3 regions of the Polaromonas sp. P4_F9 genome follow, and region 1 is predicted to be linked to each of the others. Evidence: predicted binding sites of a transcription regulator. Region 1 holds the regulator's gene; each other region holds the start of a gene.
The links. The regulator sigma-54, encoded in region 1, starts transcription at its own class of promoters, with help from an activator protein. The targets are predictions, from matches to a motif close to TGGCANGNAANCTGCTTT.
Positions count from the first base shown of each region.

Region 2: AC1DUB_RS16525 (transglutaminase family protein) is a predicted target of sigma-54. The motif match lies at 3,836-3,853, and genes of this name have one in related genera.
Region 3: AC1DUB_RS20445 (PEP-CTERM sorting domain-containing protein) is a predicted target of sigma-54. The motif match lies at 2,737-2,754, and genes of this name have one in related genera.

Region 1 covers NZ_JBFUJT010000016.1:34,447-44,914, reverse strand. Annotated here, with positions in the region: gene AC1DUB_RS15360 (HTH-type transcriptional regulator ArgP) at 1-201, shown strand, start outside; gene AC1DUB_RS15355 (acylphosphatase) at 351-629, shown strand; gene AC1DUB_RS15350 (D-amino acid dehydrogenase) at 780-2,084, opposite strand; glycine riboswitch at 2,307-2,398, opposite strand; gene argS (arginine--tRNA ligase) at 2,557-4,242, shown strand; gene AC1DUB_RS15340 (SPOR domain-containing protein) at 4,324-4,953, shown strand; gene AC1DUB_RS15335 (thiol:disulfide interchange protein DsbA/DsbL) at 5,099-5,761, shown strand; gene lptA (lipopolysaccharide transport periplasmic protein LptA) at 5,924-6,535, shown strand; gene lptB (LPS export ABC transporter ATP-binding protein) at 6,550-7,386, shown strand; gene AC1DUB_RS15320 (RNA polymerase factor sigma-54) at 7,528-9,075, shown strand; gene AC1DUB_RS15315 (THUMP domain-containing class I SAM-dependent RNA methyltransferase) at 9,099-10,468, shown strand, end outside.
Region 2 covers NZ_JBFUJT010000017.1:165,452-175,919, reverse strand. Annotated here, with positions in the region: gene AC1DUB_RS16535 (circularly permuted type 2 ATP-grasp protein) at 1-973, opposite strand, end outside; gene AC1DUB_RS16530 (DNA internalization-related competence protein ComEC/Rec2) at 1,147-3,696, opposite strand; gene AC1DUB_RS16525 (transglutaminase family protein) at 3,977-7,621, shown strand; gene AC1DUB_RS16520 (circularly permuted type 2 ATP-grasp protein) at 7,767-10,468, shown strand, end outside.
Region 3 covers NZ_JBFUJT010000026.1:19,617-30,084, forward strand. Annotated here, with positions in the region: gene AC1DUB_RS20430 (XrtA/PEP-CTERM system exopolysaccharide export protein) at 1-321, opposite strand, end outside; gene AC1DUB_RS20435 (ThiF family adenylyltransferase) at 467-1,345, opposite strand; gene AC1DUB_RS20440 (nitroreductase family protein) at 1,487-2,590, shown strand; gene AC1DUB_RS20445 (PEP-CTERM sorting domain-containing protein) at 2,817-3,896, shown strand; gene pepA (flocculation-associated PEP-CTERM protein PepA) at 4,552-5,319, shown strand; gene AC1DUB_RS20455 (hypothetical protein) at 5,398-6,666, opposite strand; gene AC1DUB_RS20460 (outer membrane lipoprotein-sorting protein) at 6,671-7,435, opposite strand; gene AC1DUB_RS20465 (ABC transporter permease) at 7,468-8,865, opposite strand; gene AC1DUB_RS20470 (ABC transporter ATP-binding protein) at 8,862-9,521, opposite strand; gene AC1DUB_RS20475 (low molecular weight protein-tyrosine-phosphatase) at 9,888-10,358, shown strand; gene AC1DUB_RS20480 (NAD-dependent epimerase) at 10,346-10,468, opposite strand, start outside.

The DNA.
Region 1 (10,468 bases):
GCGCTGGAGTTGGGCCTGGGCTGGGGCATGGTGCCCGAGCAGCATCTGGCAGCCCGTACGCACCGCCCGCCGCTGGCCGAGGTGATGCCCGGCAAAACGGTAGACGTGGCGCTGTACTGGCAGCACTGGGCTCGCGAGCCCGTGCTGGCCCAGCGCCTCACGCAGGCGGTGAAAGACGCCGCCCGCGCTTTGCTGATCTAGGGCCCGCGCTGGCGCGACGATCTGCGCTATCCCGAATTTTCGATTCGAAACGGATCGTCGCCTGCTGGCCAGCGTTGGCGGAAAATATCTGGCAACGCTGCTGAAGAAGCAACAGCGCATCCGGCAACAGAACACAAGGGGGATGAGACATGGCAAAACAGTTGCGCATCGCCGGTCTGGTGCAGGGCATCGGCTACCGTGCGGCCTTCGCGGAGCAAGCCCACGCACTCAGGCTCTCCGGCTGGGTGCGCAACCGCCTGGATGGCTCCGTGGAGGCCACCGTAGCCGGCGAAGCCCAGGCAGTCCAGAACATCATCGATTGGGCGGGGCGCGGACCGGCCGGCGCGCAGGTGCGCAGCGTGTCGGTGGTCGAAGTGGATGACGCGCTGGTGACGGACGGGAAATTTCACATCCGGCCGACGGCCTAGCAGGCTGCTGCTGATTGGCAGGGCCAGTGGCGCCGTGCGAATTTCAACAGCCTGCCAGTCGCTGGCGCCGCCCGCGCCAATCGGATGGCAGCGAATCCCGCCAACTCGACCGATTTAGCCGATTTAGCCGATTTAGCCGATTTAGCCGATTTATGCCTGTGTTGCGGGCCGGCCCAATGACACCCGTTTGCGCTCAGGCACCTGGCCGGTGAAGGCAAAGTCCACCTGGGGTGCGCGTCCGCTGACGATGTCGGCAATCGCCGCGCCCGACCCGCAGGAGTGCGTCCAGCCCAGCGTGCCGTGGCCGGTGTTGAGGAACAGGTTGCGGGTTTTGGAGGCGCCGATGTAGGGCACGTTGGACGGCGTGGCCGGGCGCAGGCCGGTCCAGTATTGCGCATCGCGCCCGTCGGTCATGTCGGGGAAGAGTTGGCGCACGCGCCGCACAATCGCCTCGCAGCGCACCAGGTTCAAGTCGGTGCTGTAGCCGTTCAATTCAGCCGTTCCCGCAATGCGCAGGCGGTTGCCCAGGCGCGAGAACACCAGCTTGTACTCGTCGTCGGTGAGCGATACGTTGTAGGACGCGGCTTCGTTGATGACCGGCAGCGTCACTGAATAACCCTTGGCCGGGTAAATCCGCAAGGTCTGGCCCAGCAGTTTGGCCCACTGCGGGCTGTAGGCGCCCAGGCACATCACATAGGCGTCGGACTTCAGCTCGCTCACCACCCCTTCGGCGCTGGCAATCTGCACCGCCGTCAGCGTGTCGCCTTCTTTGCGTGCACCCACGATGCGGGTGTTGTACAAAAAATTCACGCCCGCGTCGGCGCACAGGGCTGCCAGCTGGCGGGTGAAGGCATGCGCATCACCCGATTCGTCGCTGGGCGTCATGCTGCCGCCGACGATTTGCGAGCGGCTGCCCGCCAGCGCGGGCTCGATGGCCACGCATTCATCGGGCGTTTTCATGTCCAGTTCGCAGCCGTACTCGCGCATCACCGTGGCCGGGCCCTGCGCATCGGCGTATTCCTGCTCGCTGGTGTAGAAGTGCAGGATGCCTTCGGTCTTTTGCTGGTAATTGATGCCGGTGTCGGCGCGCAGCTTTTGCAGCGTGGCCCGGCTGTACAGGCCCAGGTTGACCATCTGCTTGATGTTGTGCCGGGTGCGGCCCGGCGTGCACTGGCGCAAAAAGTCCAGGCCCCAGAGCCACTGGTTCAGGTCGGGGCGCAGGCGAAACAGCAGCGGCGCGTCTTCCCGCATCAGCCACTTCAGCACCTTCAGGGGCGCGCCCGGGTTGGCCCAGGGTTCGGCATGGCTGACCGAAATCTGCCCGCCGTTGGCAAAGCTGGTTTCCAACCCGGCGCCCGGCTGGCGGTCGACCACGGTGACCTCGTGGCCAGCCTGGCGCAAAAACCAGGCGGAGGTGATGCCGGTCACGCCGGCGCCCAAAACGGTAACTTTCATGATGAAATTCCCAAGGAAAACAAGGCAACAGGCCAGCACGGATGCGCGCAGGCAGCTATGAAATTGATCGTGAATTTCAGGGCGGCAGCGTGCACCAGTGCTGGTGCCGCTCCCACTGTCCTTGGTACCTGAGAGATTCAGCCCGGCATCAGCGGGGCTGACGGCCAGGATTTGCTCCTTCGGTGGCGGCAGCGTTGCGCTGCAGCTCTCTCCAGATTCGGCATGTTTCATTCAATACGGGGACCTGAGCGATCATGGGAGATTGCGCCTTCGGCGGCCGTTGCAGGGCAACAGCGCTCTCTTGAATGAGCCCCGATTCTGCCATGGGCGGTTTGAGCGGGTCAAGTCAGGGAAATATCAGCGCCTTGAGGGCATTTTCCGCTGGGCCGCCCCAAGGAAAATACGGCCCCCTTGGGGGGCAGCGCATTACACGCAGTGAAAAGCGTGGGGGCCACACCTTTAAAATCTCTCCATGCTTCAAATCAAACAAGACTTGCTGGACGCCCTGGGCCAGGCCCTCAAAACCATGGCGCCTGACAATACCGTGGCGGCAGCCTTCGAGTCGCCCAAGGTGGCGGCCCATGGCGATTTTGCCTCCACCGCGGCCATGCAGCTGGCCAAACCGCTCAAGCTCAACCCGCGCCAGGTGGCGGAAAACCTGCGCGGGCTGCTGCTCCAGGCGCCCGCGTTTGCGCGCTGGGTGGACGCAGTTGAAATCGCCGGCCCCGGTTTTCTCAATATCCGGCTCAAGCCCGAAGCCAAGCAGCAGGTGGTGCGGGAAGTGTTGCAGGGTGCAGACCAGTACGGCATGCAGTTGGCCGACAGCCCGCATCGCATGATTGTGGAGTTCGTCTCGGCCAACCCGACCGGGCCGCTGCATGTGGGCCATGGCCGCCAGGCGGCGCTGGGCGATGCGATTTGCAACCTGTTCGACACGCAGGGCTGGGATGTGTGGCGCGAGTTTTATTACAACGACGCCGGCGTGCAGATCCAGACCCTGGCCACCAGCACGCAGGCGCGCGCCAAAGGCCTCAAGCCGGGCGATGCCGGCTGGCCCGAGCCCGCGTACAACGGTGACTACATTGGCGACATCGCCAATGACTTTCTGGCCAAAAAGACCGTCAAGTCCGACGACCGGGAGTTCACCGCCAGCGGTGACGTCGAAGACCTGGACTCGATCCGGCAGTTTGCCGTGGCCTATTTGCGCCATGAGCAGGACCTGGACCTGCGGGCCTTCTCGGTCAGGTTTGACAACTACTACCTCGAGTCCAGCCTGTACAGCTCGGGCCGTGTCGACAGTGCGGTGCAAAAGCTCAAGGACGCCGGCAAAACCTACGAACAGGACGGCGCCCTGTGGCTCAAGTCGACCGATTACGGTGACGACAAAGACCGCGTGATGAAAAAGGGCGACGGCAGCTACACCTACTTTGTGCCTGACGTGGCCTACCACCTGGCCAAATGGGAGCGCGGTTTCAGCAAGGCCATCAACATCCAGGGCATGGACCACCACGGCACGATTGCCCGCGTGCGCGCCGGGCTGCAGGCCGCCAGCGCCGGCATTCCGCAGGGCTACCCCGACTACGTGCTGCACACCATGGTGCGCGTCGTGCGCCATGGCGAAGAGGTGAAGATCTCCAAGCGCGCCGGCAGCTATGTCACGCTGCGCGACCTGATCGAATGGACCAGCGCGGATGCCGTGCGCTTCTTTTTGCTCAGCCGCAAACCCGACACCGAGTACGTCTTTGACATCGACCTGGCCCTGGCCAAGAACAATGAAAACCCGGTGTACTACGTGCAATACGCCCATGCGCGCATATGCTCGATTCTCGGCACTTGGGCCGCGCAGAGCGGCGATCAGAGCCAGCTGAAAAGCGTGGACCTGTCGGCCCTGGTCAGCCCGCAAGCCCAGGCCCTGATGCTGCTGCTGGCCAAGTACCCCGACATGCTTAGCAATGCGGCCGCCGGTTTGGCGCCGCACGACGTGGCCTTTTACCTGCGCGAGCTGGCCGCCTGCTACCACAGCTATTACGACGTCGAGCGGATTCTGGTGGACGACGAAGCCGTGAAGCTGGCGCGCCTGGCGCTGGTCGCCGCGACGGCGCAGGTATTGCACAATGGCCTCAAGGTGCTGGGCGTCAGTGCGCCCCACAAAATGTAGGCAACCATGAAGCACACACAGCGGAATGCAGAGCGAAATTCAGAGCAGGATTCAGAGGCAGGCAAGAAAATTGGGCAAGGTATGAGAAAACAACGAGGCGGAACCCTGCTGGGTCTGGTGATTGGCGCGCTGATCGGCCTGGGCGCTGCGCTGGCCGTGGCGGTCTACATCACCAAGGTGCCGGTGCCTTTCATGAACAAGAGCCAGTCGCGCAATCCCGACAGCGACGCAGCGGAAGCCAAAAAGAACCGGGACTGGAACCCGAATGCCCCGCTGGCGGGAAAAACGCCTGTGAAGCCGCTCCCTTCTGCTTCCAGCGCTTCCGGCGAACCCGGCACTGTGCCGGCCCCCGCCACGGCGACCGCGCCCAAGGCGGCTCCCGCGCCCCCGGCGAAGCCCGCCCCCTCCGCGGATCCGCTGGGCGATCTCGCCAAGGCCAAGGCGGACGCCGCGCCCGCCGTCTCGGGCGTTGACCCGTTCAGTTATTTTGTCCAGGCCGGTGCATTCCGTACGCCAGAAGACGCGGAGCAGCAGCGCGCCAAGCTCATGCTGCTGGGCGTGCAGGCCAAGGTGAGTGAGCGCGAGCAGTCGGGCCGAACGGTGTACCGCGTGCGCGTTGGCCCCTTTGATAAAAAAGAAGACGCCGACAAGGTCAAGGAGCGGCTGGACGGCAACTCGATAGAAACAGCCCTCGTCAGGGTGCAGCGCTAACCGGGGTGAACTTTTATGGGCGGGGGCGTACCAACCCCTGTACGAAACGGCCGGCCGGCTTGTTTTTTTCACTGAATAAGTAAGTGGCCGCTTTGCAAAATACCCCCACACAGACCCACAGACCAGGAAACCAGGAGAAAAATTGATGCAACGACGTGAGTTTTCGCTTTCAGCCGCTACCGTGGCAGCCGCCGCCACTTGGGGAGGCGTTGCGCTGCCCACAGCCGCGCAGGCTCAGGCCCGCGCCTTCAAGGAGGGAACGGATTATTTGACGCTGGGCAAACCCGCTCCCACCGACGTGCCTGCCGGCCAGGTCGAAGTGGTGGAATTCTTCTGGTACAGCTGCCCGCATTGCAACGCCTTTGAGCCGCAACTCGAGGCCTGGATCCAGAAAGCGCCCAAAGACGTGACCGTCAGGCGCGTGCCGGTAGCCTTTCGTCCCGATTTTGAGCCGCAGCAGCGTCTTTTTTATGTGCTGGAAGCCATGGACAAGCTCAATGAGCTGCACAAAAAGGTGTTCAATGCGATCCATATCGAGCGTCAGGCGCTGAACACGGCGGATCAGGTGGCGGCCTGGGCGGAGAAGCAGGGCCTGAACAAGGCCAAGTTTGTCGAGCTGTACAACTCGTTTTCCGTCAGCACCAAGGCGCGCAAGGCCACCCAGTTGCAGGACACCTACGCGGTCGACGGCGTGCCGGCCCTGGGCGTCGGCGGGCGTTACTACACGTCTGGCCAGCTGGCCCAGAACATGGACAGGGCCCTGCAGGTCACCGATTACCTGATCGCGCAATCGCGCAAGGCCAAATAAGCGCGCGGCAAGTCGGCAAGTCACACGCCGGCGCCCGGCGTTGGCCCGAAAACCCGCCCACCCGTGGCGGGTTTTTTTATGGGCCCAATTTGGCCCTGGCCGCCATTCCCGGAGCTGGCATGGCTACAATCACTCAAAACAAGCAGCAAGATTCGTGCCTTTATGAAACACCCCATTTTTCCCTTGATCGTGCTGGCCGCACTGGCGGCCGGGGCCGTGTTTCCCGCCGCGGCCGAGCGGGCTGACCGCGACAAGCCGATGAATGCGGAGGCCGATGCCCTGCGTTACGACGACCTGAAACAAACCAGCGTGTTCACCGGCAATGTGGTGATCACCAAGGGCACCACCATTGTCCGGGGCGAACGGGTGGATGTCAGCCAGGATCCCCAGGGCTACCAGCAGGCCCTGGCCGTGGCGGCGCCGGGCAAGCTGGCCTTTTACCGGAAAAAGCGCGATGGCGTGGACGAGTACATCGAAGGGGAAGGCGAGCGGATCGAATACGACAGCCGTGCCGACACCGTCAAATTCATCAAGCAGGCCGTGGTGCGGCGCTACAACGGCGCGACCCTGGTCGATGAAACGACCGGCTCCCTGATTGTTTATGACAACAACACCGATGTGTTCACTGTGGATGGGGGCGCGCAAAACCGCACGGCCACCAATCCCACGGGGCGGATTCGCGCCATGCTGTCGCCGCGCGGCGCCGCATCGGCACCGCAGCCGCCGGCCGGACCCGCGCTCCGTTTGCGTCCCGGCACCACGCTGGGGCCATGACGGAAAGCCGAAAAATGGACAGAACGGACAATCAACCCGCGGATGCGGTGACTGACACATCGTCGGTCAATACCCCGGCAGCCAATACTCCGGCGGCCAGCACCGCACCGCCGAGCCGTCTGGTGGCCCAGGGGCTGCAGAAATCCTATGGCAGCCGCAAGGTGGTGCAGGATGTCTCGCTGTCCGTGCAAAAAGGCGAGGTGGTGGGCCTGCTGGGCCCCAATGGCGCGGGAAAAACCACGTCGTTTTACATGATCGTGGGGTTGGTGCGTGCCGATGCGGGCGAGATCTCCATCGACGGCCAGTCGGTCGAGCACATGCCGATTCACCTGCGCGCGCGCCTCGGGCTGAGCTACCTGCCGCAGGAAGCGTCGATTTTTCGCAAGCTCACCGTGGAAGAGAATGTGCGCGCCGTGCTGGAGTTGCAGCTGGACGCCAGCGGCAAGCCGCTGGGCCGCGCAGACCTTGAAAAGCGGCTCGAAGCGCTGCTGCAGGATTTGCGGGTCGATCATTTGCGCGACTCGCCGGCGCCGGCGCTGTCGGGCGGTGAGCGCCGCCGCGTCGAGATTGCGCGCGCCCTGGCGACGCAGCCGCGGTTCATCCTGCTCGACGAGCCTTTTGCCGGTATTGATCCGATCGCCGTGATCGAAATCCAGCGCATCATCGGTTTCCTGAAGTCGCGCGGCATTGGCGTGCTGATCACCGACCACAATGTCCGCGAAACGCTGGGCATTTGCGACCATGCCTACATCATCAGTGACGGCCATGTGCTGGCGACCGGCACCCCTTCCGAGATTGTGAACAATGCCGATGTACGCCGCGTTTACCTCGGTGAACACTTCAGAATGTGATGGCTCCCCCCCGTTGTCGCTCACTGCGTGTAGCTCCCTCCCCCCTGCAGGGGGCGGCGCCTGCGCCCCGGCAAAGCCGGTTGCACGGCCCCCGCTTGGTTAATACATCCCAATTCGTTTTGTCGTGCGCTTAGGGATGCCATGAAACAAGGCCTTTCCCTCAGGGTCTCGCAGCATCTGGCGCTCACGCCGCAACTGCAGCAGTCGATCCGCCTGTTGCAGCTGTCCACCCTTGAGCTGAGCCAGGAAGTCGAGCAGATGCTCGATGAAAATCCGTTCCTGGAAGTGTCGGAAGAAGCCGCGCCGCGCGAGGAGTTTGGCCTGGAGAATGCCGATACGCCGGTCAGCCAGGACAGCCGGGAGTTTGAGTTTGCTGGTGATTCAGTAGCAGGAAGCCCTGATGAACCAAGGGTTGCAAGCCAAAACGATGTAGATACAGGGCCCGAGATCAGCTCCGAGGCCAAGCTGGAAGAAAGCTGGGAGGGCGACGGCACGGTGGAGTCGGCGCCGGACGACAGCGAATGGGGCGGCGACGCGCCTGCCCGCAAGAACAATGTGGATGACAGCGAGGCCGAGGCTTCCGACCTGGCCCGCAGCCATGAGTCGCTGCAGGACCATTTGCACCGTCAGTCGCTCGGCCTGCGCCTGTCGGAGGAAGACCAGGCGGCGCTGCATTTCCTGATCGAGTCGCTCAATGACGACGGCTACCTCGAAGACAGTCTCGCGTCACTGGCCGCCGGCCTGGCGGGCGACGACCTTGAGCAGGCGGAAGAGCTGGAGCAGCACTTTGCCATGGCCCTGAAGCTGCTGCAGCACATGGAGCCCGCCGGCGTCGGTGCCCGCAACCTGGCCGAGTGTCTCGGCCTGCAACTGCTCGACTGCAAGGACTGCGACGAGACCCGCGCAGCGATCGCCATGTGCAAGCAGCCCATGGAGCTGCTGGCCAAGCGGGATATGAAGCGCCTGTCCTACCTGTGCGGATTTCCGGAGAGCGTGATCCGGGGCGCCATCGCCGTGATCGGCCGGCTGGACCCCAAGCCCGGGCGGCGGTTTGTCAACGTCGAGCGCAACCTCATCGTGCCCGACGTGATCGTCGTCAAGTCGGGCCGCGGCTTCAAGGTCTCCCTCAACAGCGAGGTCATGCCCCGCCTGCGCGTGCACGACATCTATGCCAATGCGCTGAAGCAGCACAAGGGCCAGAATGGGCAGGCCCTGCAGCAGCGCTTGCAGGAGGCACGCTGGTTCATCAAGAACATCCAGCAGCGCTTTGACACCATCCTGCGCGTGAGCAGTGCGATTGTGGAGCGACAAAAGAATTTCTTCACACACGGCGAGCTGGCCATGCGTCCGCTGGTGCTGCGCGAAATTGCCGACGAACTGGGCCTGCACGAGTCCACCATCTCGCGCGTCACCACGGCCAAGTACATGAGCACGCCGTTCGGCACCTTCGAGCTCAAGTACTTTTTCGGCTCCGCGCTGGGCACCGAGACCGGCGGCAACGCCTCCAGCACGGCGGTGCGCGCCCTCATCAAGCAGTTTGTCTCGTCCGAGAGCCTGAAAAAGCCGCTCAGCGACAACCAGATTTCCGAAATGCTCAAGGAGCAGGGCATTGAATGCGCGCGCCGCACCGTGGCCAAGTACCGCGAGGCTTTGCGCATCGCGCCTGCCAACCTGCGCAAATCGCTTTGAAAGAGCCCCTTGAGGCCCTACTTATGAACCAACTTCAACTCTTTTTACCCTGCGCCGCCGGCGTCGAGGCCTTGCTGGCCAGCGAGGTCAAACGCATCACCGGCATCGAGGGCAAGGCCTGGCGCGCCGGTGTGCAGTTGCAGGGCTCCTGGCGCGATGCCCTGCAGCTCAACCTGCACAGCCGCCTGGCCCAGCGTGTGCTGATCGAGCTGCAGCACAACCAGTACCGCAGCGAGCAGGACCTCTACAACGCGGCAGCCAGCGTCGCATGGGAGATCTGGTTCACGCCCAAGCAGACCTTCAAGGTCGAGATCACCGCGCAGCACAGCCCGCTGACCAGCCTGAACTTTGCAGCGCTCAAGGTCAAGGACGCCATTGCCGACCGCTTCCGTGCCAAGTACGAGGTGCGCCCCGATGTGGACACGCGCTGGCCCGACGTGCGCGTGTATGTGCACCTGACGACCGACACGGCGACCATCTACATCGACACCTCGGGCGAGCCGCTCTTCAAGCGCGGCTGGCGCGAAGACAAGGGAGACGCTCCCCTGAAGGAAACACTGGCCGCCGCCATGATTGCCGCCAGCGGCTGGGACCAGCAGTGCAAAGAGGGTGTGCCACTGTACGACCCGTGCTGCGGCTCCGGCACCATCGTGATTGAGGCGGCGCAGATTGCCTGCAATATCGCGCCCGGCATCAACCGCCGCTTTGCCTTTCAGAAGTATTTGCCCTTCCAGGCCCATGTGTGGGAGGGGCTGCTCGACCAGGCCGAGGCCGCCATCACGGAGCCGACGGCACCGGTGTTTGGCAGCGATGTGTCGTTCCGCATGGTGGATTTTGCCGAGCGCAATGCCGAGCGCGCGGGCGTGGCCAACGCCGTGCAGCTGCGCGGCGGTGATGCGCTGCAGCGCATGCCGCCCGCGCCGTCCGGCGTGATGCTGGTGAACCCCCCCTATGGCGAGCGCATTGACGTGGCCGGCGTGGCCGGCATCACCGGCGTGCAGGGACGCGACCAGCGGCGCCAGCAGGGCCATGGCGTCAGCGGCTCCTGGGACGGCACCCAGGCCATCGACGAGTTTGGCCAGCCGCTGCCGCGTGATGCATCCGAAGCCGGCCAGGCCGACGCTCCGCGCGACCGCTCGGCCAACCCGGGGCGCGAGCAGGCACAGACGGAAACCGGCGAAGAAGCCTCCGACTTCTTTCCCCGGCTGGCCACGCACTGGAAGAAGAACTACGCCGGCTGGACGGCTCATGTGCTCACGCCCGACCTGAAGCTGCCCGGCAAGATGCGCCTGAAGGAGTCGCGCCGCGTGCCCATGTGGAACGGCCCGATCGAATGCCGGCTGTTCCGCTTTGATATGGTGGCCGGCTCGGCGCGCGGCAAGCCCGCACCTGC
Region 2 (10,468 bases), on a different contig from region 1:
CGTCTGCCACACCGGTGCCGATGGCGTTGCACAGCGACACATTGCCGCTGCGGTAGACATTGAGCAGCCCCGCGCAGCCCAGCGTGGAGTCGGGACGGAAAGCCAGCGGGTCCAGAAAATCGTCATCGACACGGCGGTAGATCACGTCCACCCGCCGGGGTCCGCGCGTGGTGCGCATGTAGACAAAGTTGTCCCTGACAAACAGGTCCTGGCCTTCGACCAGTTCCACGCCCATTTGCTGCGCCAGGAAGGCGTGTTCAAAATAGGCCGAGTTGTACATGCCGGGCGTGAGCACCACGACCGTCGGCTCGGCCGTGGCGGGCGGAGCCATCGCCCGGAGTGTCTCCAGCAACAGGTCGGGGTAGTGGGCCACCGGGGCCACGCGGTTCTCGCTGAAGAGTTCGGGGAACAGCCGCATCATCATCTTGCGGTCTTCCAGCATGTAGCTCACGCCGCTGGGGACCCGCAGGTTGTCCTCGAGCACGTAATATTCGCCCTCGCCCTGCGCATTGGGCGCGCGCACGATGTCGATGCCGCTGATGTGAGAGTAAATGTTGCCGGGCACGTCGACGCCCATCATCTCGGGGCGAAACTGGGCATTCTGGAAGATCTGCTCGGACGGAATCACGCCGGCCTTGATGATCTCCTGGCCGTGGTAGACGTCATGGATGAAGCGGTTCAGCGCCGTGACACGCTGCACCAGCCCCTTTTCCATGCTGGCCCATTCATGGGCCGGAATGATCCGGGGAATCAGGTCAAACGGAATCAGCCGCTCGGTACCCGCGCCGTCCTCGTCCTTGGCGCCATACACGGCAAAGGTGATGCCGACGCGGCGAAAAATCATCTCGGCTTCGGCGCGGCGCGCCTCCATCACTTCGGCGGGCTGTTTGGCCAGCCAACGCTGGTAGCCTTGGTAATGGTCACGGACGCTGGACTCCGTTGCATTCATCTCGTCAAACATGGGTCGGCTCATTGGCTTGGTCTCCAGCAAGGTTTGCGCATGGCGTAGTGATGACTAGCTTAGCAAGTTATGCGCCAGATTGGTGAATCGGGTGCCGTATCGCACTTTTCTTTTTCTATTTTGTCCTCTTCTCTTTTCGCCTTTTTTTCTCCTTTTCTCCTCCTTTTTTTCCTTCCTCTTTTTCTTTATGACTCAGGCACATGATGCCAGTAGTGCCGGCCTTGTTGCCGCTGGCACACGATGTCCGCCGGTTTCACGCTCTGCCAGGTGGCGGCGCCACACTGCGGCGACCTGAGCAGCCTGATGCCGCGCTCGCTGTAGCGCGCCACCACCGACTCCACCGGATGGCCAAAGCGGTTGCGGTAACCCGCCTGCGCCACCGCCAGCCGGGGCTGGACAGCGTCGAGGAAGGGGGCGCTCGACGATGTCTTGCTGCCATGGTGCGGTACCAGCAAAAAGTCGGCCTTCAGGCTGGCCGGGCTGGCGCTGCCGGCCAGCCTGAACTCCTGGGCGGACTCGATATCGCCCGCCAGCAAGGCGGTCTGAGCGCCATTGGACACGCGCAACACGCAGCTCATGGCATTGGATTTGTTTGCCGCCTCGTAGTCGGCGGCCACCGGGTGCAGCACCTCGAAAGTCACCGCGTCCCAGACCCAGCGCTGGCCCGCCGTACAGCGGGCCGATTTGCGCAGCGCCTGCAACTCATGGCTGTCTTCAATGGAGCTGAGCAGGTTCGCCTGCGGCTGCATGGCCAGCACGGCCGGTGCACCGCCAATGTGGTCGATGTCGCGGTGGCTGAGCATCAGCATGTCCAGCCGCTCGCCGAGGGCCCGCAGCAGCGGAACCAGCACGCGGTGCCCGGCATCGCTCTCACGCGAAAAACGCGGGCCGGTGTCATACAGCAGGGAATGGGTGGCCGTGCGCACCAGCACCGCATTGCCCTGTCCGATGTCCGCCGCCAGCAATTCAAACTGTCCCGGTGCAACCCGCGCCGGTTGCCATAACAGGACTGGCAGCATCAGGGGAATGCCCAGCACGCGCCAGTGCCACGGCAGACGCAGCGCCAGCAAAACGCCCCCCAGTACGCCGAAGGCGGCGCACCACAGCGGCGCGGCAGCCACGCTGACGGATGCCAGCGACCAACTGGCCAGCCATTGCAAAAACACTGTCAGCAGGCCCACCGCCCACGCCGCCGCATCCCACAGGGGTGCCCACAGCACGCCCAGCATTGCCAGCGGCGTCACGACCAGCGTCACCCAGGGAATGGCCACCGCGTTGGCCAGCAGGCCCACCAGTGACACCTGGTTGAACAGCAGCAGCGACAAGGGCGTGAGCGCCAGCGTGACCACCCATTGCTCCCGGGCGGCACGCAGCAGCCCGGCCGCCGGTTTAGCAAGCAGCCGCGGCACCCACCCGCCCTGCGCCACCTTTCCGGAAAGAAACTGGCTGTCGCCCGTTGGATCACGGGTGCCAGATGTGCCTGGAGTTGTAGCAAACAGCACGCCCACCGCCACAAACGACAGCCAGAAACCGGCTTGCATCAGCGCCCAGGGGTCCAGCGCCACCACCACGGCCATGGCCAGCAGCCAGGTTTGCAGCCAGGGCCACTGCCGGCCGCTTTGCCGCAGCAACACCACCGTCGCCAGCATCCAGATGGTTCGTTGCGCCGGCACGCCCCAGCCTGAAAACAGCGCGTACAGGGCCGCCAGAAAAAGGCCGCCCCAGGCCCCGGCGCTGATGGCCGGCAGCGCCAGGCAAAGCCGGGGCGTCAGCCCGACAGAACGCCGCCACAGGCCGCTCAGGAGCAGCGAGGCGAGCCAGGCGAACATGGTGATGTGCAGGCCCGAAATACTCATCAAATGGGCGACACCCGTGGCGCGAAAGACATCCCAGTCAGCGCGCTCGATGGCATTCTGGTCACCCACCACCAGGGCGGCCACGACACCGGCCAGTTGCCGGTTGTCGATGCGCTGGAAAATCGCTTCACGCACCGACTGCCGGGCGCGCTCCACCGGATGCTCCCAGCTGCCGGAAAGCCGCCGAGGCGGCGCATCGTGCGGTCCGGCACGCACATAGCCGGTGGCCTGAATGCCCTGCTCCCAGAGCCAGAGCTCGTAGTCGAACCCGTGCGGGTTGCTGTTGCCGTGCGGGGCCTTGAGCCGCACCGTCATTTGCCAGCGCTCGCCGGCGCGCAGGCCATGCAAGCCAGTGGGTGGCTGGCGCTGCAACTCCAGCGCAATTTCAGACGGATCAGCACTTTCTGCCGGGAGTGCCCTGGCCTCCTGTACCCCGAAGCCGGTATACCAGCCGAGCAAAATTTGCGGCGGGAGGGTGACTGTTTGCCCGTTCAGGCGGGCCGATTCAATAGCCAGACGAAAGCGCAGGCCGTCTTCTGCGGGTTGTGGCATGGCCAGGACCACACCCGTCACGGCAATATCACGTCCCTCCAGCGCGGGGTCGAGTGCCATCGACTGAAACACGGTGGCCCGCCATCCCGTCAAGGCAAAGCCCAGCAAGGCAGCGAGCACCACCGCAGCCAGGCCGGCACCGCGCCAACCCCTCCTGTTCAGAGTCGAGGCGCCACCGGCCCTGCGCCGCAAGCCGCCCATCACCAGCCCCGCGAACGCCGCCAGCGCCGCCGACGCGGCATACAGGCTGCCCATCCACAAACCGGGCTGCTGCAATTGCAGGGCAACCCCGGTGATGAAACCGCCAAAAACAAGGCCAGGCCCCATGGAGGCAGCCCATGGTCTGGCCAAAATGCGGTCGCCCACGGCCTCCCTCCCCACTTGTTACTTGTTATTGCTTGATTTATTCGATGCAATGGCTGCGTGCTCAACGGCCGGGCGAGGCAAAAAGCCGACAAAGCCTGTTTGGCGCAGCTCTTGCTTGCAGAAATGTAGCCGAAGCGGAGTAAGCTGTCCCGAGGGGTCGCCCGAGTGGCGATCCACTCTTTTTGTGTTTTGATTGGCGCTGTTGCGCACCGATGCCCTAATTTGAAAAAGCGAGGCTGCCTTGTCGATCCACGTTGCACTGAGCCACATCACCCATTACAAATACGACCGCCCGGTGAAACTGGGCCCCCAGGTCGTGCGCCTGCGGCCTGCGCCGCACAGCCGGACCCGCGTGCTGTCCTACTCCCTCAACTTCGAGCCGGCCAAACATTTCATCAACTGGCAACAGGACCCGTTTGCCAATTACCAGGCCCGGCTGGTGTTTCCGGATCCCACCCGTGAATTCAAGGTCACGGTGGACCTGGTCGTCGAGATGGCGGTGTTCAACCCCTTTGATTTCTTTCTGGAGCCCAGCGCCGAGGAATTTCCTTTTACCTACAGCGCCAGCCAGAAGCAGGAACTGGCGCCCTACCTGGCGACCCAGGCCGCCACGCCGCTGTTCAAGCGCTATCTTGAGCAGACCGACCTGAGTCCCAAGCGGACCATCGACTTCCTGGTCGGCCTCAACCAGCGCCTGCAGTCCGACATCCAGTACTCCATCCGCATGGAGCCCGGCGTGCAAACGCCTGAGGAAACCCTGCAACTGGCCTGCGGCTCCTGCCGCGACACCGGCTGGTTGCTGGTGCAGCTGCTGCGGCACATGGGCCTGGCCGCGCGATTTGTGTCGGGCTACCTGATCCAGCTCAAGGCCGACGTCAAGGCGATTGACGGCCCCAGCGGCGCGGAGACCGACTTTACCGATCTGCACGCCTGGTGCGAAGTATTCCTGCCCGGTGCCGGCTGGGTGGGGCTGGACCCAACATCGGGCCTGATGGCGGGCGAAGGCCACATCCCGCTGGCCTGCACGCCCGAACCGTCCAGTGCCGCCCCTGTGGAAGGCGGCGTGGACAAATGCGAGGTGGAGTTCGAGCACCACATGGCGGTGCAGCGGATTTACGAATCACCGCGCGTCACCCAGCCCTATACCGAAGCGCAATGGGCCGACGTGCTGGCGCTGGGCGAGGCGGTGGACAAAGACCTGGTGGCCGGCGACGTGCGGCTGACGATGGGCGGCGAGCCCACCTTCGTGGCCACCACGGACCGCGATGCCGCGGAATGGAACATCGACGCCCTGGGCCCCACCAAGCGCGGCTATGCCACCGAGCTGGTGCAAAAGCTGCGCGCCGAGTATGGCGAGGGCGGTTTTCTGCATTTCGGGCAGGGCAAGTGGTATCCCGGCGAGCAATTGCCACGCTGGGCGCTGAGTATTTTCTGGCGCAGGGACGGTCAGCCGATCTGGCAAAACCCGGCCCTGTTTGCCGATGAACGCAAACCCTGCCAATACACGAGCGCAGATGCGCAGCGTTTCATCAAGACCCTGGCGGGCAAGCTGGGCCTGGCCACGAACTACATCACGCCGGGCTATGAAGACACCTGGTACTACCTGTGGCGCGAGCGGCGCCTGCCGGTCAACGTCGACCCTTTTGACTCCCGCCTGGATGACGCGATGGAACGGGAGCGTTTGCGTCGCGTCTTCATGCAGGGGCTGGACTCCGTGGTGGGTTATGTGCTGCCGCTGAAGGCGAAGGAGGCTGCCTCGCCGGCCCTGGCCGGGCCCAAATGGTCCACCGGTCCGTGGTTCTTCCGCGATGAGCGCATGTACCTGATGCCGGGCGACTCACCCATGGGTTACCGGCTGCCGCTCGATTCGGTGCCCTGGGTTTCCAAAACAGACTACCCCTACATGATCGAGGCCGACCCGTTTGCGCCGCGCCAGGACTTGCCATCGACATCGGTGCTGGCCGCACGCTACAACGCCGCGGCGGCGGTGGCGCGGGGCGCTCCGCAGCCGGCGCCTGCGGCTGTCTCGCAGGCCTCGCCCCCTCCTGCTGGCAGCAGTGCGAGCTCGCTGGCGCAGTACATGGCGCGCTACATGACGGGCAACGCGGCACTGACGCAGGCCAGTCGCATCCTGCAGTTTCGCCCCACCGGCGACAGCAGCATGGGTGGCGGCACCGGAGGCACCGGCGCGGCCGCTCCGTCAAGCCACGTGCCACCTCCTGCCAACGAGCAGCGTGCGCCCAAAGCCTTCGAGTCTGCCGGCTGGCTGACGCGCACCGCGCTGTGCGTCGAGGTCCGCGACCCCGCTCGGGCCAATGGCCCGAAAGACCCGAAAGATCCGGATAAGGCAAAAGACAAACCCAGGGCCGACCCTGACAGCAAGGCCAACAAAAGCAAAAGCGGCGAAACCGGTGCCCTCTACGTGTTCATGCCCCCGATGGAGCGGCTGGAGGACTACCTGGACCTGCTCGCGGCCGTGGAAGCGACCGCGCAAACGCTGGGTGTCAGCATCGTGCTGGAGGGCTACCCGCCGCCGCGCGACCCACGCCTGAAAATGCTGCAGGTCACACCCGACCCGGGTGTGATCGAAGTCAACATCCACCCCGCCTATCACTGGGGCGAGCTGGTGGAGCACACCGAATTCCTCTACAAGATTGCCCATGAAACGCGGCTGTCGGCCGAAAAATTCATGACCGATGGCCGGCACACCGGCACCGGCGGCGGCAACCACTTTGTGCTGGGTGGCGCCACCCCCGCCGACAGCCCCTTCCTGCGCAAACCGGAGGTGCTGGGCAGCCTGATCGCCTACTGGCACAACCACCCCTCGCTGAGCTACCTGTTTTCGGGCATGTTCATCGGCCCCACCAGCCAGGCACCGCGCGTGGATGAGGCACGCAACGACCAGTTGTACGAGCTTGAAATCGCCCTGCGTGAAATCCGCAACAACCGGCAGAAATACGGCGCCAACATGCCGCCCTGGCTGGTCGACCGGACTCTGCGCAACATCCTGGTGGATGTGACGGGCAACACGCACCGCAGCGAGTTCTGCATCGACAAGATGTACTCGCCGGACTCTGCTACCGGGCGCCTGGGCCTGCTGGAACTGCGCGCCTTTGAAATGCCGCCCCATGCCCGCATGAGCATCGCCCAGCAGTTGCTGCTGCGCGCCCTGGTGGCGCGCTTCTGGAAAACCCCCTACCACGGCCGCGTCACGCGCTGGGGCACTGAACTGCACGATCGCTTCCTGCTGCCCAGCTTTATCCGCATGGATTTTGCCGACGTGCTGACCGAACTGGTGGAGGCCGGCTACCCCTTTGACATGACCTGGTTCGAACCGCATTTCGAATTCCGCTTCCCGCTGATTGGCCAGGTGGCGGCAAACAGCATCGAGCTGACCCTGCGCAGTGCGCTGGAGCCCTGGCATGTGATGGGCGAGGAAGGTTCGGCGGGCGGCACCGTGCGCTATGTCGACTCCTCGCTCGAACGCGTGGAAGTCCATGTGACGGGCCTGAACGACAACCGCCACGTCATCACCGTCAACGGCCGTGCCCTGCCGCTCCAGAGCACTGGGCGGGTCGGCGAATACGTGGCTGGTGTGCGCTACAAGGCCTGGAATCCACCGTCGGCCCTGCACCCGTCGATCGGCGTGCATGCGCCGCTGACTTTCGACATCGTCGACACCTGGATGGAGCGCTCGCTGGGGGGTTGCCAGTACCATGTCGCCCATCCGGGCGGGCTCAGCTATGACACGCTGCCGGTCAACTCCTATGAAGCCGAAAGCCGCCGCCTGACCCGGTTTTTCCGCATGGGCCACACCCCTGGCAAGATGCAGGTCAGGCCGGTTCAGCCGAGCCGGGAATTTCCCTTTACGATGGATCTACGTTAGGCAGTTTTCCGGGTTTGAACGCCGGGAGATCGCTGTCTTATGGGTGCAACAATTGCACGATTCGGCTCAAAAATCAGCGGTTTAACGGCGGCTTGCCGCCGCTTTGAGCCCTTGGGGGGTTGGGCCGAAGGCATACTTGGGTAACGTGGAAAATAACACCCAGTCACTTTTTGCTGCCCAGGCGCTGGAAGAGCCCTGCACGCTGGCTGCTGCGCTGGCGCCCGCGGCTGCGCCCGGGCACTTTGACGAGTTGCGCGGAAGCGTCTCGCGCGGCCCGGTGGCTGCAGAGCCGCCTTTGGCGGGCGTCCCGCCTTTGCAGCTTGCGACCGGCGCCCAGGGCGGCCGAGATACTGCGCCAGAGACCCAAGCCACCAACGAGACCAGCCCGGCAGCGGCCCGATCAGGTTCGAGTTCGAGTTCGAATAATGGACCCCTATCAGCCAACTGGGCAAGCTTCTTCGACTTCCTGGGCACTGACGGTTTTTACGACCTGAACCACCGCACCGCCAACCTGCGGCGCCAGATCCGCGACAACGGCGTGACCTACAACGTTTACGCCGATGCCAACGGACCGCAGCGACCCTGGTCGCTGGACCTTTTCCCCATGATGGTCTCGGCTGCGGACTGGGCCGTGATTGAAGCCGGCATCCAGCAACGCGCCCGGTTGCTGGACCGCGTGATGGCCGACATCTACGGCCCGCAGGAACTGCTTTCAAAGGGCTTGCTGCCCAGCGCGCTGGTGCACGGCAACCCCGGCTACCTGCGCGGCATGCAGGGCGTCAAGCCCGCTGGTGGTACCCACCTGCACATCGCGGCCTTCGACATCGGCCACGGCCCGGATGGGCGTTGGTCGGTGGTGTCCCAACGCACGCAGGCGCCCTCGGGCCTGGGCTACCTGCTGGAAAACCGGCTGACCATCTCCCTGCTGTTTCCGGAAGCCTTTCGGGAGATGAAGGTGCAGCGGCTGGCCGCCTCATACAAGGCACTGGTGGACGGGCTCAAGGCGATGAGCCCCGCCAATGAGGGCAACGAGGAAAGCCGGGTGGTTCTGCTGACGCCAGGCCCCTACAACGAAACCTATTTCGAGCACGCCTACCTGGCCCGCTTTCTGGGGCTGACGCTGGTCGAGGGCAACGACCTGCTGGTACGCGACGACAAGCTGTACCTCAAAACCCTGCGCGGCCTGGAGCCTGTGCATGGACTGCTCAAGCGGCTCGATGACGAATTCCTGGATCCGCTGGAGCTGCGTTCCGACTCCACCCTGGGCGTGCCCGGCTTGCTGCAGGTCATTCGTGCAGGCAACGTGCTGGTGGTAAACACTCCGGGCTCGGCCTTTCTGGAGTCCAGCGCCCTGCTCGGTTTCCTGCCCGCACTCTCGCAGCACCTGCTCGGTGAAACACTGGCCCTGCCTTCGCTGGCCACCTGGTGGTGTGGCGAGCAGGCCGTCATGCGGGACGTGCTGAGCCAGCTCAAGGACTGCGTGATCAAGCCCACCCATGCCGGCTCGGGCATGGCATCCGTCATCGGGCACACCCTGTCCCGCCGCGAACTCGACGAATGGGCCGGCCGCATTGTCCGGCGCGGCGAGGATTACACCGTGCAGGCCTACCTGCCGCTGTCGCAAACACCCACCTGGCAGGGTGAACGCGTAGCGCCACGTTCGGCGATGCTGCGCGTGTTTGCGGTCGCCGACGGCGCGGGCTCCTGGCAGGTACTGCCCGGTGGACTGGCGCGGCTCGCCGGCAAAAACGAAAACATGGCTTCGATGCAGCACGGTGGCAGCAGCGCCGATGTGTGGGTGCTGGGCGAGCCCTCCGGTGCAGCCACCACCACCTCATCCCCTCCTGCCGACAGCACGGCGGGGCAGCGCGCAGAGCACCCCGCACCCGCCTGGGCCACAGCCCCGCTGCGCCACCGCCCGCCCGTGACCAGCCGTGCGGCCGAGAACCTGTTCTGGCTGGGCCGTTATACCGAGCGCGCCGAGAACTCCACGCGGCTGGCCCAGCTAACCCTGCAGTGCCTGGGCGGCGAAGACCAGACCTCGCAACCACTGCTGGACTGGCTGACCCGCATGGCGGTGACCAATGCCCTGGTGCTCGATACCGTGCCGCCCGCGACGCAGGCGCGGCGCGTCTTTGAACGCGCCCTGATTGCCGGCCTGGCCGACACCGGGCAAGTCGCCAGCGTGGGCTACAACCTGCGAGCCCTCAAGAGTGCAGCATCGGCCGTGCGCGAGCGCCTGTCGCAGGAACAGTGGCACGTCATCGTGCGCACGGAAGCGGACTTCTTCCATCACTGCAAGGCATTCAGCGGCGCCAGTTCGCAGGGCCAGCAGCAAGGCCATGGGCATGCGGGCCACCACGCACTGGAGTATTCATCGGTCGAAGCGCTCAGGGCCCTTGAATCCCTCAGCGGGTTCCTGGCGGCCATGACGGGCGCGCAGACCGACCGCATGACGCGCGACGACGGCTGGCGGCTGCTCAGCATAGGCCGGATGCTGGAGCGGCTCTACACGCTGGCCGCCGCGCTGGTGCACGGCTTTGAAACCCGGGCCGTTTTCGAGGAAGGCGGCTTTGGCGCCATCGTGTCCCTGTTTGACAGCACCATCAGCTTTCATGCGCAGTACCAGCAGCGACGCGACATTCCCGCCCTGCTCGACCTGCTAGTGCTGGACCGCGACACTCCGCGCTCGCTGGGATGGGTAGTGCAAGCCCTGTGCGGGCGCCTGGACAAATTGGCCAGCAGCACACCGGTGGAGTTGCCCGATCTGGCGGTGGACTTGCCCGACCCGGGCAGCTGGGTGCTGGCCGAGCTGTGTGGCAGCGTCAGCGCTGACGGTGCAAACGG
Region 3 (10,468 bases), on a different contig from region 1:
CAGTTTGCTCAACGCCTTCTCGACCTCTCGGGCCAACTCGACAGGGGTCTTTCCTTGCGCGACGATCTCGTCCACCAATGGCGTCGACACTTTGCCGTCCGGACGCACAGGAACCGTCAGGGAAAGCTCCGGGTTACGCCAAACGATGATGTTGAGCGAGTCTCCGGCGCCCACAATATAGTTGTAATCAACGGAGGCGGCGACGGTCGGCGCGGGAGGGTACGCGGTCGAAAAACCGGAACATGCGGATAGCAGACCGACTAACGCACCCAGAGCGGCCCAACGGGACGCGGTTTTAATAGTCATAAAAAAAATTTTCATAACATATCCCCTAAAAATGCGCCCAAATGTTTGCACCGGATTTGGAGCTTTGACTATAGCTCCTTCCCCAGCTGTCAGCAATAAGACAAGTTTGAATCCACTGCGATTTAAATTTTGCGGAGTTTTGTGGACGGGCTCAAGCACCTCAAGCACCAGATCTTCCGCGTAGCACGGGGCGTATAAACTTCAGCAGCGCCTGCTGTATTGGGTTGGAATTTCCAAATGGGCGCCAGGTCAATTTAAGCTTTTGATGGTAGGCGTCGAAGTGAATTCCCCACGGAGCGGCCTTGATGGAGCCCCGCCCCAGCAACACCTTCAAGACATTAGCGCCCATCACGCCAGCGCAAAGGTCGCATGCCATGATGGTTGACGGCCCCCTCTTCTCCTGAAAATTTACCGATTCGGGCGCAACCAGGTAGTCGCGTTGAAGCATCGCTGGTGACAGGCCGGCAATGAAACGGGCGTATTGCTCCRGCGACTCGTACCCTTCCACTTTGAAATAGTCCTCAAAACTCATGCCATCAGGACGAAAGTAGAGAAATGCAGTGCCCATGCCCAGCGGTGCTGCGGTCATTGCAGGAATACCCTTTTCCCGGCACTTCGCAAATACCATGCGGCGAYCTGGCAGCACAAAGAAATCCAGGCCATCCACATAGACATCGGCATCCCGCAGAAATTCGTCGATGTTTTGGGGGGTGATGCCTTGGGGAAACAAGCGCAAATCGATTTCTGGATTAATGTCGCGCGCCAAGCGGGCGACCGTGTCGATTTTTGGCTGCCCCATAAAAGGCATGAAAGCGCCAGCCTGCCGGTTCAGGTTTTGCACATCGAAGTCGTCAAAATCGGAGATGTTGAAATGACTGATCCCTAGCCGGGTAAGCGTCAGCAAGTGCGAGCCGCCCACTCCGCCCAGCCCCGCAATCGCGATACGAGACGTTCTTAACTTGGCCTGTTCGGCCTGTGTAGTCCAGCCAATATTGCGCGAGAACGCGCTGTCGTAATCAAAGGTGATTGGGGCTGCCATAACGCTCTCGATGTGCAAAATCCTGTATTGTTATTGTGCTCTGGCGCATAACCGGGGGACCATCCCTTTGGCCCCGTTACAGTAAAAATAGGGATTGCCTTCGATTGCGGGTCCGCAGGTGCATTTGCCTTGGACACCCGCATGAGACCCCTGATTCAACGCAAGGAAATACCTGTGAGCCTTGACAAGCTGACCCATATTCTCGACCTCGCACGCTGGGCCCCCAGTGGTGACAACACACAACCGTGGCGTTTTGAGATTGTGGACGAATACCGGGTTCGGGTACATGGCTTTGATACACGCGACCATATTCTTTATGACTATGAAGGGCATCCGAGCCACATCGCCCATGGAGCACTGCTTGAAACAATGCGGATTGCGGCATCCGGCTTTGGCCTGACAACCAGTTGGACTGTTTCTTCTCACGGAGAACACCGCAATCCTGTCTATGACGTGAGTCTGGCGCAGGACCCTGCCCTGGTTCGGGACCCACTGTTTGACTGCATCGAAACCCGCACTGTTCAGCGCCGACCGATGAAAACCACACCGCTTACCGGCACACAGCGCCAAGCGCTGATCGACGCGGCGGGCGAAGGCTTTAGCGTGCAACTGTTCGAGTCCTGGGGTGAACGCCTGAAGGTGGCCGGTCTGCTGTGGGACAGCGCGAAAATTCGTTTGACTTGCCCAGAGGCCTATCCAGTGCACAAAGAAGTTATCGAGTGGCGGGCGCGCTACAGCAAGGACCGCATCCCGGAGCAGGCTGTCGGCGTGGACCCGGCGACTGCGCGCCTGATGGAATGGGTCATGCAAAGCTGGGCGCGGGTGGGGTTCTTCAATCGCTACCTGTTGGGCACCGTGGCACCGCGCATCCAGCTCGACCTGCTGCCCGCGCTATGCTGCGCCGCGCATCTCTTGCTGCGCCCCCAACAGCCCCCGGCAGGCCTGGCGGACTGGGTAAACCTGGGTCGCGCCGTGCAGCGCATCTGGCTCACGGCGACGCACCTGGGTTTGCATTTGCAACCGCAGATGACCCCGGTGATTTTTCGTTGGTATGCCCGCGCCGGACGCCACTTTTCGACCGAACCGAGACTGTTTGAACAAGCGTTGAAGTTGTCCAGTGATTTTGAGCGGATTGCCAATTCGACGCCCGAAGACGATTTTGGCTTCTTCGCACGGGTTGGCGTTTCGCCAGTGCCGCACAGTCGCTCGCTCAGGCGCGACCTGGCAACTTTGATGCAGGCTTGAGAGCAGGCACGGCGGCCAAGGTCACTGCCAGCAGCCTGCAAGCGAGATGGAACTTTCCCATTATTTTGTCGGATTTTTTTACATCTGCCGCTAATGCGTTCCTTTGGAATTGAACAAGCTTTTGATTTTTATAGTGAATAGCTGACTGGCATGAAGAGTGCTTGGGTTCGGCATACCATGGCTGATCAGATTCCCTGACACGGTGGCTCACCCAAGTGAGGATGTCATGAAAGGTATAAGCACAAAATTTCAGCGACTTGCCGTTGCGGCAGTGCTGGCGGCAGGTATGGCAGGGACGGCCCAGGCCGCGCTTGACCTCACAGGCGCTGGCTACGTGACCTACGACGATGCCAATTCCTACGCCTTGCAGGTTGAAGGCGTGATTGCTGGCAGCACCGGGCCCGGGAGCCTCTATTATGTCAACTCCACCCCAGGCGCAATCAAGGACCTGATCGTTGTCGCCACCGGCGCCGACGGCGGACCGGTAAATACCAATCCCGCCGGGATGGACGATGCCTTATCGACGCCTTCCGGGGTAAGCGGCAGCAACTACTTTTCGGACATTTGGAACAGCACACTTACTGCCTTTACCACTTTCCTCAATGGCGAAAGTCCGATATTTTTCTTCAACAACAACCAAACCAACAGTGGTGCTTCGACTGACCAAAACCTTGCGGTCTGGGCGCAAATCAGTTTGACAGGGGATGGCCTGAACACGCTATATCTCACCTTCAGCAATTTGAGTAATGATTACGCCTTGTTTACTGAAGGCGGGGGCGGTGTGTTCCTGGGTACAGCTGGGGGCTTCACAGTCGGCGGTATAGACGCAACTGCGGCGAGCCTTCCGGATCCTTTGGCGGGATCAAATGTTGATCCTGTTGGCACGGATTACGTCCTCTCCGGTGGTGCGATCTGCCTGGACGCTGCCAGCGTGCCTATTTCCTGCTCTTCTCCGGGCGCTGTTACCGGCCCAATCAACAACAACCTGGGTGCCAACCAGGCAGCCTATGCAATCGACGTACCTACACTGAACGACTTCCTTGCCGCTTGGCTCTCGGGCGGTTTCGCTGGCTACACCGATATTCATATTGAACTTCAAATGGGTTGCGACCCGGATACCATCGGTACCAGCGGTGGGACAGCGGGTACAGGTGACTGCGTTGGCCGAGATCTAAATAATGGCTATGAACAACTGTTCATCGGCACGTCGACCACCGTCACGCAAGTCCCGGAACCAGGAATTCTCGGCCTGCTGGCGCTCGGCCTGCTGGGACTGGCCGCTACGACGCGGCGGCGCCAAGGCTGACCCCAGTTGGTACGGCAACGCTCAAGCAAGAAGGCCCCTGACGGGGCCTTTTTTCATGGGGCGCCATTTGCACGCTTTTCCAAAGCGGCGACCCGCCGCTGAGCCTTGCCAGATATTTGAACCTTGTCGCTTAAAAAGTTCTTGGCTGATAGTTCTGATAGTTAAAAATCAGCGTCAGGACAATGAAATGAGCGAAACGAAACGACCGGCCAAGTGCGCACTGGAATTCAAGTTGCAAGCCGTCAGGCGGGTCAAGGGCGGCCAAGTGCCGAGTCAGCCTGTGGCGCCAACGTCGGCACCTGCCACGTGGAAACTGCTCGACGAGCTCGACGACTCAGGTTGCTTGCGTCGGTCTGCGGCGCCGCGGCAAGACATATCTCAATGAAAAGTTCCTCGCAGCTTGCGCCGGCTATGCCTGCTTTGGCACCCGGCGCCGACGCCATGCAGGCGCCTGCATTCTGGTAGTCCTTGCGACGCCAGCTAATGTCGAATATTTTTACACTGTCACAGCATCGGCCGAGAAATAAATCGCTAAGTGCTTGTCAATACTAGGTAATTCTCTTTGGGCACGGGCTTTGCATGCATCCAACGCAAATGCAGGGCTGTCGAACCTCGTCAGTCTGCATTTGCAAATCATCTCGTTAAGGAGGACTGTATGTTGAAAAGCAAACTGTCAATTGCGTTTGCCCTTGCTGCATTGATCGCCAGCGGTCCGGCAGCTGCTGTGGGAACCGGTATTGACTTCCAGGTTAATGAGACAGTTGTGGTTGGCGTGCCGGCGGCGGCACCCCTCATCACCGCCGATTCGATTGATTACTCCTACAGCGCAATAATCAATCAGACTCTGGTCGGTCCAACACTGAATTTTGATGACCCGTTCACGGAGACCGGCTTAATCCAAGCGTCCAGTTTCAAGGACGGCATCTTCACGCAGGCGGCATATCTGAACTCCCCTCCTCCAGCCGGCTATTCCATAGTAGGGGACTTCACCGCCACTGGCGTTGCTGGCATCGACGGAACGGGTATCTTGGCCATCTTCAGCACATTTGCATTGAACCTTTTCATTGACACCGACCAAAACGGCATCGGCGACCTTTTGCTCGGTACGGGGGTACTGAACGCTTACAGCGAGGCCCGTATCTTCTCCCCCGCGCTAGCCAACGGCGACTTCGACGTCAACCTGCTCTTTACGCCGACGGTCTTCGGTAATTCGTATTTTACTTCTCCGTCACCTTTCCTCCTGAATATGGAAACCACCGGCGTCACAACGACACTCAGCGGGGTTACGCTGGGAAGTTTTACGGCAACGGCCGACGGCTCTGGCAACCTCTTCGTTAACCAAGTGCCTGAGCCCGGCACATTGGCGCTGCTTGGCCTGGCGCTGTCAGGCTTGGCGCTGATGCGTCGCAGGCGCAACAAGTAAAGCGCCAAGTTAAGACTCCCCAAAAAAAGCGCGCCATTGCGGCGCGCTTTTTTGTTATGGGATCCTGCGCTTGGACGCCTAGAAGTAGTAGGTTCCCAGGACTTGCATAATGCGGCGATCGGGCAATATCCCAAACTCGCTGCTGGCACGACCCATGTTCTGCTGAAGCTGAAAGCTCAGGTCGAAGCTTGGCCAGTGGTGGCGCAACTCAAGCCAGGCGAGCCGGCTGCGGTCGCCGGGATTAAACCGAAGATACGCGGTCAGATCCAGATCCTTGAGCCAGAGGCTTTTTTGTGTGGCGTAGATCAGATAGGCCCGGCGGGGCGCCAGTTCCAGAAGCCGCAGGGCTTCCCGCAGGTACGCCACCTGGGTAGCGGGCGCAGTGCCAAGGGCGGCCCAAGCCGGCTGCCCCATCGCGAAGCCGTTGTATTGGTATTCGGCCGTGACTGACAACTTGCCAGAGGTGGTATACGTGACGCCACCGACAAAGCGATTGCGCGTGGCTTTATTTTCCGGCAAAGCCAGGGCTCGGCTCAGCAAATCGGGCTCACGGCCTCGTGACCACTCGAGATGAGCTACCGCTGCGTCCGACATCAACGCCGTCAAATTGGCGCCCAGCGCGGGCGACAGGCCGCTCTCCTTGTATAGCAGCACCTGGCTGCTGACGCGCTGCGAAAATTGGGTGCCGAGCGCAATCAGGGAGCGGTCCCGATTGTTGGTTGATCCGAGGTCAAGGCTCCAGCCATCCGGATTCGGGCGATCGGCCAATTTCGGCGAATACGCATACGACAATGAGCCGTCGCTCCAAAGCCGTTGCGCACGCAGCATAACGCTGCCAAGACGATTCTGCCGAAGCGCAAGGGGATCGGCGCTAGTCAGGACGCGCAAGCTGCCGTCACGAAAAAAATCGGTGGGATTGTAGCCATAACCCGGCCCATAACGCAGGTTGATACGTCCAAGTTCCAAGACCGTGTTTTCTCCTTCGGGCTGCCAGCTCAAATAGGCCTCGCGCAGGCTGTTCACCGTCGAGTCAGCGCCCGCGTCCCTGGGATAAATGTGATCAAGGCGGTCCGAAATGACGGCGCGCAGTCCCGGGCCAAGCCGGGCCGAATGCGAGAAATCAAGTGAGGCGCGACCGATGTTGCGACTGTCAGGCAAGTAACGCTGGCTGGCGTTGCCTATCGCGCCCTCGACGAAAAACTTGGTGTCCCGAGCAGCTTCAGCCGGGGGGCTGGTGTCGCTTTGCAGACTCAGGGCGTCTGCCTCCGCGTCCGCGGCCAAGGCAGGCGCCTGGATCAACACAACCGCGACAAAGAGAGCGGGAACGGAACGGGTAAAAAAGCGCATGAGGTTACTCCGGCTGAAAACGAGGCAGGAAGTCTCGCTGCATCCACGTATCAGGGATGGCGCGTGCCTTGTAGTCTGAAAAGCGCATGAGCGTGACCAACTGGGGATCGAGGCCGTCAATGATCACGGTCTCGGTCGGGCGCTCTGCGCCGAGCTGGGGCTGAAACCGGCGATAGTAGGCCGTTTTGAGCAAGCGCGACGATTCGGCAAAAAAACGCGCCTTGAGGGGCCGGTTGTTTTCAACATCTACCCACAGCTCGATGCTTGCATAGGTGACATTCGGCGACGATGCACTAAGCGCGAGTTTGTGGGCCTTGCGTGTGCGGCGTTCGCCGTCGAGGATCTCCTCATCGCCAGTCAGCTGCGCTCTGTAGTCCGTCGCCAAATTCACGGTAGCCACATCACCATTGGATGCCTGCCCAAGCAAGCGCTGTTGCGGCGACAGGCGAACGCTCGCCTTACTGGTCGGGTCGTAAAACCACATGTCATTGCCGTTCTTGAGCATCAGTTTTCCCGCATCCCGCGCGGGCAGGACAAAACGGGTCAAGCTGGCGAATTGGCCACCCTGCTTTGGCGTGCGGGAGTAGCTGATAAGTGTACTGGTGTCGACCTGCTTGCCAGCCTGAAATTCAGTCAACGTCACAGTCACACTGAACGGCTGTCCTGGATTGCGGATGGCATCGCTGGCAGCGAGGATCTCTTCTGCGCCAGGCGCGGACCACGCCAGGCCATAGCCGAAGAGGAATGAAAACAGGGCTATTCGTTTCATATTCGTCAAGCCTTTCGTTAAGCCTTTCTCCATCAAACGTGACGCAAGGCCTCGACCACGTCCAGTCGCGCAGCCCGGTGTGCAGGCCACCAGGCAGAGAGGATCGCAATGCAGATGAGGCCGAAGGTTGTGCCAAGGATCATGCCGGTTTCACCCCAGACATTGACAGTGAAGGGCACCAACTCAACGTTGCCGGGAGGCAGCCAGGGCATGCCAATCTGGTTGATGACGACAGACAACACGAGCGCCAGCACAACGCCGATCACTGCCCCGAATAAGCCAAGCAGCGCGCCTTCGGTCACGAACAGCCTGAGAATACCGGAACGTCTCAAGCCCATCGCACGCAGGGTACCAATCTCGACGGTGCGTTCGACAACCGTGGTATTCATGGTGTTGCTGACCGTGAACAGGACGATACCCCCAATCAGCACAAAAACGAAACCAAATATGGTGTCGAACATCAGCATGGTCTGGACATAAAAAGGATTCAGCGCCCGGAAGTCCAGCATGGCCAACGGTTGTTTGGTGGAAAAATTGGCCAGGATAGGCGCCAGACGCGCCTTTGCCGCCGGAATCTGGTCGGAGTGGCGCAGCTGGAGCATGATCGAAGTTGCCTTGGGCGGTGTTTGCCCATAGATCAACTGTTGTAGCTGCGCAAGACGCATCATGAGGGAGACTTCATCAAGCTCCTTGATACCCTGATCTTCTGCACGAATTACCTCCAGGGAGGTGACATTCGGTGCGCCTCGAGCGTTGACGACCAGCACTTCGATCCTGCGTGGATTGGCCCCGGTGGCGCCGGACGCAGCAGGTGTTTCCTGCAGGCTGAGTTGAGCGATGTCATCGGGAAGCGCCAGGCTGTCGGCCTTCTGCTCCTTTTCGGGCTTGGGGCACCGCTCAATTTTCAATGCGTCGCATAACTGCAGTACCCTGGCCACGCCGGTACCGACGACGGCAGCATCTGCGGCCGCCCCTTCCAGCGCGGACAGCGGAGCCTTGGTGCGTAGATCAAAGTCGTTCCAGTGCCGCATACGGTTGATGTCTTCTGCGACGAACCCGGTCCCCATGATGGTCCGGGACACACCTGCTGGGTAATTCCCCGCAATACCGCTAAATTGCAAGGTGGGTGTCGCTACCAGCACCATTTTTTGCAACGCTTCATCGCTTTGAATGGCCGCCAGGATGTTGGTGTAGTCGGCAATGCCATAGGCTGTCGGGTTTCCGCTACCGTAAAGATAAAAATCCCGATGCTGAATCTGCAGATGTCCACCCTTTTGCACGTGTCTCGTGTGCAACTCGTAATTGACATTGGTGCTGAAGCCGCCGAACAAGAGTATCGAGGTGGCGCCAATCGCCATAGCCAGCAAGGTGGCCAACGAGCGGCGACGGTTACGCAAAAGATTTCGCACCGCCAGGGTCAAGGTCATCATGGCACGTCATCCGCGCCTTTGCGACGAACCCCGCGAATCGTTCCGTCGGTCAGGAAAATCGTGTCGTCTGCGGCATTGATCACATGGGGGTCATGAGACGAGAAAATAAAAGAAACTTCATAACGCTCGACCATCCTGCGCATCAAGGCCAAAATGGCAGCCCCGGTCTGGCTGTCCAGATTGGCCGTCGGTTCGTCGGCGATAACCAACTTTGGCTTTCGGGCCAAGGCACGGGCTATTGCAACCCGCTGGCGTTGCCCGCCAGACAATTGACCTGGAAAATTCTTTGCCTTGTCGCCCAAGCCCACTGCATCCAGCAATTTAAGGACCCGTTCACCCCGTTTTTTTGCCGAGGCGCCCGCCAGCAACAAAGGGTATTCGATATTTTCGTATGCACTCAGGACCGGCAGCAGGTTGAAGTTCTGAAAAATGAACCCGATGTTTTTGGCACGGAAGTCCGACAGCGCGTCGTCTGTCAAATTGCCTACCTTGCAGTCGGCCACGATGACTTCGCCTTTGTCAGGCTTGTCAATACATCCGATCATGTTGAGCAGGGTCGTCTTGCCGCTGCCGGATGGGCCCATCAGCACAGTGAAACATGCACGGCGCACCACAATATCGACCCCGTTGATCACCGGGACGCTTATTGAATCCATGTGATAGGTTTTTTCGACCTGCGTGAGAATAGCCACAGGTCGGTGATTTCCCGTTTGTTCCGCTGAAATTTCCAGCACCTCTCGCCCCTATTCATGCACCTGACGGCTGCTGCCTGTCTACAGGCCTGGTTCACGCGAATCTCCAGTGCCGCCGAGTTAAATATTACGGCATTCCAGGCTGTGGAGAACAAATCATTTATCCGATTCTGCAACAGGCTATCGGCCCGGTTCTTGAGGAAGTTCCATGGAGTACCTGCAATGAGCTGCAATGAGCTGCAAGAATGTGATTGGAAAAAACAGGCTCATGTCATTTGAAGAAATCGGCCACCTGGCGAGCAAGGCTGGCAACTACCTAAAATCTTCACCATGACGAAGATTTTGATGGTCTGCATGGCCAATATCTGCCGTTCTCCCATGGCGCAGGCCGTGGCGAGGCAGGTGGCACACGACGCAGGGCGATCGCAAGAGCTTGAGTTCGACTCGGCGGGATTACTTGCGCAACATGCAGGAGAGCAAACGGACGCCCGGGCCAGATTCGTCCTTTTAAGCCGGGATTACGAGCCCGGAAATACGCGAGCGCGCTGCGTGAATGATCAGGACTTCGAGCACTTTGACTTGATTTTGGCCATGGATCGGCCCAATCTGGCAGCGCTGCAGCGCCTTTGCCCGCCACAGCATCTCGGCAAACTGCACCTGCTGCTGGAGTTTGCTCCCGCGGCTGGCGTGGACGAGGTGCCCGACCCCTATTACGGCAACCTGGCCGGCTTCGAGCGGGTGCTGGATCTATGCGAGGCTGGCGCGCGGGGCCTCATCAAGGCGCAGGCTCAGATTTTGTAGTAACCGCGGAACCAGGCCACGAATCGGCCAACACCCTGCTGGACCGTGGTACCGGGTACAAAACCCACCCATTCCTGCAGCGCGTCAGTATTGGCATAGGTAACAGGCAC